DNA from 3 places in the Ciceribacter sp. L1K23 genome. Region 2 is predicted to be linked to each of the others. Evidence: predicted binding sites of a transcription regulator. Region 2 holds the regulator's gene; each other region holds the start of a gene.
The links. The regulator PhoB, encoded in region 2, activates phosphate uptake and scavenging genes when phosphate is short. The targets are predictions, from matches to a motif close to TGTCATNNANCTGTCAT.
Positions count from the first base shown of each region.

Region 1 (3,272 bases), 500 kb from region 2:
GAGATGCGTGCGGCCCTTGTAGCCCTGGCGTCCCTCGAAATTGCGGTTGGAGGTCGAGGCGCAGCGCTCGCCCGGCTTCAGCCGGTCGTCGTTCATCGCCAGGCACATCGAGCAGCCCGGCTCGCGCCATTCGAAACCGGCGTCCTTGAAGATCTTGTCGAGACCTTCTGCTTCCGCCTGTTCCTTGACGAGACCGGAGCCCGGAACGACCATCGCCGATACCGTCGAGGCAACCTTCTTGCCCTCGAGCACGGCGGCGGCGGCGCGCAGGTCCTCTATGCGGCCGTTGGTGCACGAACCGATGAAGACGCGGTCGATGGCGATATCGGTGATCTTGGTGCCCGGCTTCAGGCCCATGTAGTCGAGCGCGCGCCACTTCGAGGTGCGCTTGTTCTCGTCCTGGATGTCATCCGGGTTCGGCACGACGCCCTGCACCGAGATGACGTCTTCCGGCGAGGAACCCCACGAGACGATCGGCGGCAGGTTGGCGGCGTCGAGCACGACGACGCGGTCGAAATGGGCGCCCTCGTCGGTGTGCAGCGTCTTCCAGTATTCGACCGCCTGGTCGAAGGCCGCACCCTTCGGCGCGCGCGGCTTGTCCTTGATGTATTCGAAGGTCTTTTCGTCAGGCGCGATCAGACCGGCGCGGGCGCCGCCCTCGATCGTCATGTTGCAGACGGTCATGCGGCCTTCCATCGACAGCGAGCGGATCGCCTCGCCGGCGAACTCGATCACGTGGCCGGTGCCGCCGGCCGTGCCGATCTCGCCGATGATGGCAAGAATGATGTCCTTGGCGGTCACGCCCTCGGGCAGCTGGCCGTCGACGCGCACCAGCATGTTCTTGGCCTTCTTCTGGATCAGCGTCTGGGTCGCGAGCACGTGCTCGACCTCGGACGTGCCGATGCCGTGCGCCAGAGCGCCGAACGCGCCATGCGTCGAGGTATGGCTGTCACCGCAGACGATCGTCATGCCAGGCAGGGTGAAGCCCTGTTCCGGACCGACGATGTGCACGATACCCTGGCGCTTGTCCTTCTCGGAATAGTACTCGACGCCGAAATCCGCCGCGTTCTTGGCGAGCGCCTCGACCTGGATCCGGCTTTCCTCGTTCTTGATGCCCTCGTGACGATCAGGCGTGGTCGGCACGTTATGGTCGACGACGGCGAGCGTGCGGCCCGGCTGGTGCACCTTGCGACCGGCCATGCGCAGGCCCTCGAACGCCTGCGGGCTCGTCACTTCGTGCACGAGGTGACGGTCGATGTAGAGAAGACAGGTGCCGTCCTCCTGGCGGTCGACCAGGTGATCGTCGAAAATCTTGTCGTAAAGGGTACGGGGTGCGCTCATGGGCGTTGTTCCATCCAGACTGGGAAATGACTTTTATTGTGTGACGAGAGAGACGCGATGACGGGGACAAGCCCGCCTGAGGTCAGCCTAGGCGGCTGTTGAGCGCCCCGGACACGCACGCAAAGAACCGTGCCGGCAGACGCTTGTGGTCCTGCAGCACGATGAACTGGTTCGCGAGGCATCCGAATTTCGATCCCATGAGGGGCTCAATACCAGTTTTCCGAAAAATCGGCAATGGATTCGACGCGAGCGCGGCGTGACACGTTTTTGTCATAAGGCATTCGCCAAAAAATGCTTCATCTTCCTGACCGAACGGAAGGACGACGCATGAATACCCCCATCCACGACGAGATCAGCCGCATCAAGGACGAGGTGCTCGACAGCTTCGACGAGGAGCTTGAGCAGCAGATGGACGAGGACCGCCTCGACGAGATGGTCGCCGAAGGCCTGTCCGAACCGACCATGGACCGGAGGGTCTATTTCCGCGAACTCTTCCGGCTGCAGCACGAACTCGTCCGCCTTCAGGACTGGGTCCAGTACAAGAACCTGAAGGTCGTCATCCTGTTCGAAGGCCGCGATTCGGCCGGCAAGGGCGGCGCCATCAAGCGCGTGACCCAGAGGCTGAACCCGCGTGTCGCCCGCGTTGTGGCACTTCCCGCGCCCACCGAGCGCGAGCGGAACCAGTGGTATTTCCAGCGCTACGTGCCGCATCTGCCGACAGCGGGCGAAATGGTGCTGTTCGACCGCTCCTGGTACAACCGCGCCGGCGTCGAGCGCGTCATGGGCTTCTGCACGCCGGAGCAGGTCGAGGAATTCTTCCGCGATGTGCCGGAATTCGAGCGCATGCTCGTCCGCTCCGGCATCATTCTCCTGAAATACTGGTTCTCGATCACCGACGAGGAGCAGGAGTTCCGCTTCCGCATGCGCATCAACGATCCGCTGAAGCAGTGGAAGCTCTCGCCCATGGACCTCCAGAGCCGCATCCACTGGGAAAGCTACACCCGCGCCAAGGAAGAAATGCTGGATCGTACCCACATTCCCGAAGCCCCCTGGTGGGTGGTGCAGGCCGTCGACAAGAAGAAGGCGCGCCTCAACATGATCGCGCACCTTCTCTCGCAGATCCCCTATGAGACCGTGCCCAAGGAACACATCGTCCTGCCCGAGCGCGTCCGCAACGCCGACTACATCCGCCACCCGGTCCCGCCGGAAATGTACGTGCCCGAGAAATACTGAGCGGGTCAGCCGATCCGGAACACATAGGCCTTGAGCAGCACATCCGGCTCGTCGATCGCATAGGCGCGGAAGAACGGGCTTTCCTCCACCGGGGTCCAGATGCCCCGGCTGGAGAGGCGCCCGAAAACCCCGGCGAACCCGCCGCTGTCGAACACCTTGTCGCGCACGGTAAAGATCGCATGCCCGCCGGGCCGCGTGATCCGGCAGAGCTCGTAGAGCCCGCTCGCCGGCGCATGCCCTTCCGTGAACACCCCGGTCGAGAAGAAGGCCGCGAAATGATCGTCCGCCCACGGCAGCGTCTCGCCGAGCGTCGCCCGCTTCAGAACGTCGTAGGCCTCGCGGCGGGCCGCCAGCGCCAGCATCTCCTCGGAGAAATCCAGCCCCTCGACAACGGAATAGCCGAGCGCCCGCATCGCCGGCCCCGAAAGCCCCGTACCGCATCCGGCGTCGAGCAGCGGACCGGCATCGCGGGGCACATGTCGGCTGACCCAGGCTGAGATCATGAAGGGCAGGCAATAGCCGGAGGAAAGGTTCTCGCGATCGTAATCCGTCGACCAGGTCGAATAGGCCGACGCCAGCTCATCGCCGGACTGCGCCTTGTAGACCTTCTCCAGCCCCTCGCTCCTGCGCTCGCTCATTCCCGAGTCCCCTTTTCCCGCATGCGTTTTTCTACCTGCCGCAGCAGCAGCGACAACCCG
Region 1 is NZ_JAGRRC010000001.1:3,848,534-3,851,805, reverse strand. It holds gene leuC (3-isopropylmalate dehydratase large subunit) at 1-1,341, opposite strand, end outside; gene ppk2 (polyphosphate kinase 2) at 1,669-2,574, shown strand; gene J5J10_RS18625 (class I SAM-dependent methyltransferase) at 2,580-3,212, opposite strand; gene J5J10_RS18620 (amino acid ABC transporter permease) at 3,209-3,272, opposite strand, start outside.
Region 1: the regulator PhoB is predicted to act here: its motif matches at 1,610-1,626, upstream of ppk2 (polyphosphate kinase 2).

Region 2 (3,272 bases):
TGCCTCGGCCATGGCGCGGAACTCCTTCGGCAGGCGGGGATTGAGACGGAGGGATGACAACCGGTTGGAAGTGCCGGAAATCAAAATGCCGCCTTGCGGCGGCGCCCGCACTATCTCCATTTCCTCCCTTGCTGTCAACAAAACACCGCATTCGCGGGCTTGTTGGCGAAGCGTGTGAGAAAACCCTCGCCAAGGGTAAAATTTGCTCTTGAAACGCGTCGGGAAGCAAGTTGGGGAAAACTTTAAAATCGATTCCCGATGATTCCGCCGACTCTTGTCACGGAGTCAGGCTCACACTAGGTTAATCGTCAATTACTAGACTGCATGCGGCGGAACTAGTCACCGACAGTATCGAAGTTATTTTTGTTTCGGAACCCTCCGAAGCAGCGGTGATGGATTCTGTCATCAATGCTACAGGCGGAGAGCAGGCATGAACTGGACGGATGAGCGCGTCGAAAGGCTCAAGAAATTATGGGCCGAAGGTCTGAGCGCGAGCCAGATCGCGGCGCAGTTGGGCGGAGTGAGCCGCAACGCGGTGATCGGCAAGGTTCACCGTCTCAACCTGCCCGGGCGCGTCAAGGCGGGTGGAACGAGTTCGGTCGCACGGGCGACGAAGCGTCCCGCCGCACCGCAGCGGTCCCAGACCTTCAACCCGCGTCCGGTCGCTGCCCGCCCGGCTGCACGGCCCGCCAACGCCCTCGTTTCGAAGGATGGCGCCGAGTTCGAGGGCGTCGAGGAAACCCGCTTCTCGCCGGCCAACGACGTGATCGTTCCGATCTCTAAGAAGCTGATTTTGACAGAGCTGACCGAGCGCACCTGCAAATGGCCGATCGGCGATCCGACCAAGGACGATTTCCATTTCTGCGGGTGCGAGGCCCTCGACGCATCGCCCTACTGTAGCTACCACGGCAAGCTGGCCTACCAGCCGGTGTCGGAGCGTCGCAAGCAGGCGCGCTGATCCGTCAGAATCCTGATTTTCAAAGGGCCTTCGGGCCCTTTTTCATGTCCGCATCCGGTCATGGAAAAGGCCGCTCTCGACGAGCGGCCTTTCGGGATGTGGGGATCGGCAGGCTTCAGGCTTCCATCGAGTAGCCGGCGCCGCGCACGGTGCGGATCACATCCTGCATGTTCGAGAAGTTCAGAGCCTTGCGCAGGCGTCCGACATGCACGTCGACGGTCCGTTCGTCGACATAGATGTCGTGACCCCAAACGCCATCCAGCAATTGCGAGCGCGAGAAGACGCGGCCGGGCGAGGCCATCAGGAATTCGAGGAGGCGGAATTCCGTCGGGCCGAGGCGGACTTCGCGGCTCTTACGGTGGACCCGGTGGGTTTCGCGGTCGAGCTCGATATCGCCGCAGCGAAGCACGCTGGAGAGCACTTCCGGCTTGGCCCGGCGCAGCATCGCCTTGACACGGGCCATCAGTTCCGGCGTCGAGAACGGCTTGACGACATAGTCGTCGGCGCCGGTCGAAAGGCCACGGACGCGCTCGCTTTCCTCGCCGCGGGCCGTCAGCATGATGATCGGCAGGCGCTCGGTTTCGGGTCGCATGCGCAGGCGTCGGCAAAGCTCGATGCCCGAGACCCCAGGAAGCATCCAGTCAAGGATAAGAAGATCCGGCACGCGCTCCTGGAGGCGAAGTTCCGCCTCGTCTCCGCGCAGGATCGTTTCCACCTCATAGCCTTCCGCTTCGAGATTGTAGCGCAGGAGGACGCTCAGGGCCTCCTCGTCCTCGACGACGGCAATCTTCGGCTGCATGTCTTCGTCCGCCCTGCTTATTCCGTGACCGCACCGAGCGAGGACGTCAGGTCTTCCTTAGGCCGTTCGCCCTCCGGCTGGGAGCCGGTGGTCATGTAGTAAATGGTTTCCGCGATGTTGGTCGCATGGTCTCCGCAGCGCTCCAGGTTCTTGGCGCAGAACAGGAGGTGCGTGCAGGTGGTGATGTTGCGCGGGTCTTCCATCATGTAGGTCAGGAGTTCGCGGAACAGCGAGGTGTAGACGGCGTCGATTTCGTCATCGCGGTCGCGGATCGACTTGGCCTTCTCGGCCGAGCGCGTCGTGTAGACGTCGAGCACTTCCTTGAGCTGAACGAGGACCAGTTCGCAGAGATGTTCGAGACCGCGGCCGAGCTTGCGCGGCACACCGGTGCCCTGCACCGCCATAACGCGCTTGGCGTTGTTCTTGCCCATGTCGCCGACGCGTTCCAGATCGTTGGCGATCCTGAGAGCACCGATGATCTCGCGCAGGTCGGCAGCGACCGGCTGGCGACGGGCGATGGTGACGATCGCCTTGTCGCCGATCTCGCGCTCGATGGCGTCCATGACTACGTCGTCGGAGATTACTTTCTGGGCGAGAGCGGCATCGGAATTCACGAGGGCGCGGACGCTGTCGGCGACCATCTGCTCCGCCATGCCGCCCATCTCGGAGATGCGCCGGATGAGGTATTTCAGTTCCTCATCGAAGGCCGATAAGATGTGTGTGGAAGACATTTTATGAGTTTCCTGTTCTTGAAACGAGCGCGTGAGGAGGATCAGCCGAAGCGACCCATGATGTAATCCTGCGTGCGCTGATCGTCCGGATTGGTGAACATCTTGTCGGTGTCGTTCTCCTCGACGAGTTCGCCGAGGTGGAACATGGCGGTGCGCTGAGACACGCGGGCTGCCTGCTGCATCGAGTGGGTGACGATAACGATGGTGAAATTGGTCCTGAGTTCGTGGATCAGTTCCTCGACCTTGGCGGTCGCGATCGGGTCGAGCGCCGAGCAGGGCTCGTCCATCAGGATCACTTCAGGGCTCACCGAGATGGCGCGGGCGATGCAGAGACGCTGCTGCTGGCCGCCGGAGAGACCGGTGCCGGGCGCGTCGAGGCGGTCCTTCACCTCGTTCCAAAGGCCGGCCTTCTGCAGCGCGGAGGCGACGATGTCGTCGAGGTCCGACTTCTTGCGGGCAAGACCGTGGATGCGCGGGCCGTAGGCGACGTTCTCGTAGATCGACTTCGGGAACGGGTTCGGCTTCTGGAACACCATGCCTACCTTGGCGCGCAGCTGCACCGGATCGACCTTCGGGTCGTAGATGTTTTCACCGTCGATCAGGATCGTGCCGTCGACGCGGCAGCTCGCGATCGTGTCGTTCATGCGGTTGATGCACCGCAGGAAGGTCGACTTGCCGCAGCCCGACGGGCCGATGAAGGCCGTCACGGAACGGGGGCGGATCTCGATGTCCACGTCCTTGATCGCATGCTTGTCGCCGTAGAACACCTGAACCTTGCGGGCCG
Region 2 is NZ_JAGRRC010000001.1:3,347,212-3,350,483, forward strand. It holds gene J5J10_RS16155 (aspartate aminotransferase family protein) at 1-12, opposite strand, end outside; gene J5J10_RS16160 (GcrA family cell cycle regulator) at 431-958, shown strand; gene phoB (phosphate regulon transcriptional regulator PhoB) at 1,074-1,757, opposite strand; gene phoU (phosphate signaling complex protein PhoU) at 1,775-2,488, opposite strand; gene pstB (phosphate ABC transporter ATP-binding protein PstB) at 2,530-3,272, opposite strand, start outside.

Region 3 (3,272 bases), 1.5 Mb from region 2:
CGGGCCTCGCGCTCGGCGATCGCCTGGTGCCAGGCGCGCCAGCTGCCGGGCAGGCCGAGCTTGCCGTGCACGACATTGGTCAACACCGATTGCCGGCGCACGAGGCCGTGGTTCTGGAAGACGAAGCCGATCTGCTGGCGCATGCGCTTCAGCTGCGTGCCGTTGGGCGCGCTGCGGAAGGCTTCCCCGAGAGTCGAGATCTCGCCGTCGCAGAACGGCGTGTGGCCGATCAGGCATTTGAGCAGCGTCGACTTGCCGACCCCGTTGGCGCCGACCAGCGCGACGCGCTCGCCGCCGCGAATGCGGATGTCGACACCCGAAAACACCGGTTTGCCATTGGGATAGCCCTTCTTCAGGCCCTGCGTGCTGATGACGTCCATCGTGGTCTTCTTTCTGCTGACATGACGAGAGGCCGGCGCTGATGGCGCCGGCCTTGTGGCTAGATCGGTGCGATCCGCTCAGTTGACGAAGTCGTTGAAGGTGTCGACGCCGATCGTGCGGTACATCGAGCGCACGTAGTCGTAGTCGCTGTCCTTGACCTCGGTCAGGAAGAAGCCGCCCTTGAATTTCTGGTTGTCCTCGCCCTGGAGAACGGCGGCCATCAGGTCGTTGCCTTTTTCGGCGAAAGCGGTGCGGACCTTGGTGACCACCTCTTCCGACAGATCCTTGCGGGCGACGAGAATGTCGTTCGGCAGGTCGCGGCCACGGGCGAGAACGGCGAAGGCGACATCCGGAAAGGCTTCACGGATGGAGTTGAGGTGGCCGAAATTGAGGCCGATAGCGGCGATGTCGCCACGGATCAGCGCTTCGGCCGCGACGTTGCGGGCGAGAATGACGGGCTCGTAGTCCTCATTGTACTTGAGGCCGAAATCGGTGAGCGCCTGGGCGGGGCCAAGATGCTGCGAGGTGGAGCCGACCGAGCCGAAGGAGACCTTCTTGCCCTTCAGGTCTTCCAGCGAGCGGATCGGGCCGTTGGCGAGAACGGCGATCTGGGCGAAATAGTCCGGACGCTGCCAGGCGACGACGATCTCGGGCTGGGCGAGTTCCTTCATGACGACGTATTCGGCGGGGCCGGTGAGCACGAGGTCGACCTGTCCGGAATTCATGGCTTCGACCGCCGAGGTGCGCGAGCTGACCGGAAAGAGCTCGATGTCGAGGCCGGTCGCCGCTTCGAGCGCCTTTTCGAACCCGCCGAATTCCTGCTGCAGGGCTTCGAGGCCTTCGATGTCGGTGACGGCGAACTTGACGCTCTCGGCCGCCGCCGGAGCGATGGAGAGCAATGAGAATGCGCAGGCTGCGAGAAGGGAGCGGATCATGAAATTTTCCTTTGCTGTATAGACAGGAACATCTTCCGCGACTATCCCTAGCGGCGACACGTGACGGGCACGTGACAGTTCGCGGGCCCGCAGCCGAAAAACGGACACAGAGAGACGAGCATGAACTGGATCATCCGCAACGGCGCCGTGCTGGGCGCCGAAAGGCTCGACCGCGCCGACCTTTTCATCAACGAGGGCAGGGTGTCCGGACGGGCGTCCGGCGGCCGCGAGATCGACGCCGAAGGACTGCTCGTCCTTTCGGGAATCGTCGACATCCACGGCGACGGCTTCGAACGGCAGATCATGCCGCGTCCGGGCGTGCGCTTCGACGTCGGGCTGGCGCTGCGCGACACCGATCGGCAGCTGGTGGCGAACGGCATCACCACCGCCTTTCACGGCGTGACTGTTTCCTGGGAGCCGGGGCTGCGGTCGCTAAAGGCGGCGGAGGATTTCGTCACGGCCCTTCTCGCCGCCCGTCCGCATCTTGCCTGCGACACGCGCCTGCACCTGCGCTGGGAAACCTTCGCGCTCGATGCGCTTCCCCAGGTCACCGACTGGCTGGCGCTCGATCCGAAACCGGTCGTGGCCCTCAACGACCACACGACGGGCTCGGTGCTGAAGGGCACGATCGCCCGCAAGATCGGCCAGATGGCGGAACGCTCAGGGCTGTCGCGCGAGGACTACATGACGCTGCTCGACAGCGTCTGGGCGCGGCGGGAAGAGGTGGCGGGCGCCATCGAGCGGCTGGCGACGGCCGCGCGCGACAACGGCAATGTCCTGCTTGCCCATGACGAGGCCTCGCCCGACGAGCGCCGGCATTTCCGGGCGATGGGGGCTGTGTCGTCCGAGTTTCCGCTGACGCTGGAGACGGCGGCTGAGGCGCGCTCCGAAGGCGAACACGTGATCCTCGGCGCGCCGAACGTGGTGCGCGGCGGCAGCCACAACGGCGCGCTCGACGCGACGACGGCGATCCGCGACGGCCTTTGCACCGTGCTCGCCTCCGACTACCACTACCCGTCGCCGCTGCACGCCGCCTTCCGGCTGGCGTCGCCTGAAGACGAGGGGTTCGCGAAGGCCTGGGCGCTGGTCTCCGCCAATGCCGCCGCCGCCGCCGGGCTCAGCGATCGGGGAAGGCTGGAGGAGGGCGCCCGCGCCGATATCGTGCTGGTCGATGCGAAGGATGTGCGCCATCCCAAGGTGGTCGCGACCTTCGTCGGCGGACGGCTCGTCTATTCGGCCGCGACTCTGCTAGCGTCCGAATCCGTGGCCGCCTCGGCCGCCGCCTGACCGGACCGGAACCATGCTCGATACGCCTGAAATCCCGCTCGCCGCCTTTGACGGACTGGTCTTCGGTCCGCGCAGCGACATGCCGATCTGGCAGCAGATCCGCGACCATATCCTTGGCCTCATCGAAGGCGGAATATTGAGGCCCGGCAGTCAGTTGCCGGGAGAAACGCATCTGGCCGCGAGCCTCGGCGTTACCCGTATTACGTTACGTCAGGCGCTGCAGCAATTGCAGAACGAGGGACACCTGACGGCGCGCAAGGGGGTCGGCATCTTCGTGCGCAGCCCCCCGGCGATCTTTTCCGTCCGCGACGGCCATCCGTTCCGGGAAAACATCGAGACCCACAGCGCGCCGATCACGACGGACACGCGGTTCATACGGCGCGAGGCGGCGAGCCACGAACTGGCGGAGCGGCTCCGGATCGGGGAGGGCGCAGAGATCATCCACCTGCGCCGCCTAAGGCTGCTCGGCGACCAGCCGGTCTATGTCAACGACAAGTATTTCCCGGCCGACCGCTTTACCGATTTCGAGGCGGTCTACGCCGAGCGCCAGTCGGTGACGGACGTGTTCCGCGCCCACGGCATCGCCGCCTTCCGGCGCGTCGAGACCCGGATCAGCGGCGGTTTCTCGACGTCGGAGGAGGCGGAAAACCTGCGGCTGACGCCGGGCAC
Region 3 is NZ_JAGRRC010000001.1:1,861,381-1,864,652, reverse strand. It holds gene J5J10_RS08780 (ATP-binding cassette domain-containing protein) at 1-380, opposite strand, end outside; gene J5J10_RS08775 (PhnD/SsuA/transferrin family substrate-binding protein) at 459-1,316, opposite strand; gene J5J10_RS08770 (alpha-D-ribose 1-methylphosphonate 5-triphosphate diphosphatase) at 1,437-2,603, shown strand; gene phnF (phosphonate metabolism transcriptional regulator PhnF) at 2,617-3,272, shown strand, end outside.
Region 3: the regulator PhoB is predicted to act here: its motif matches at 1,377-1,393, upstream of J5J10_RS08770 (alpha-D-ribose 1-methylphosphonate 5-triphosphate diphosphatase).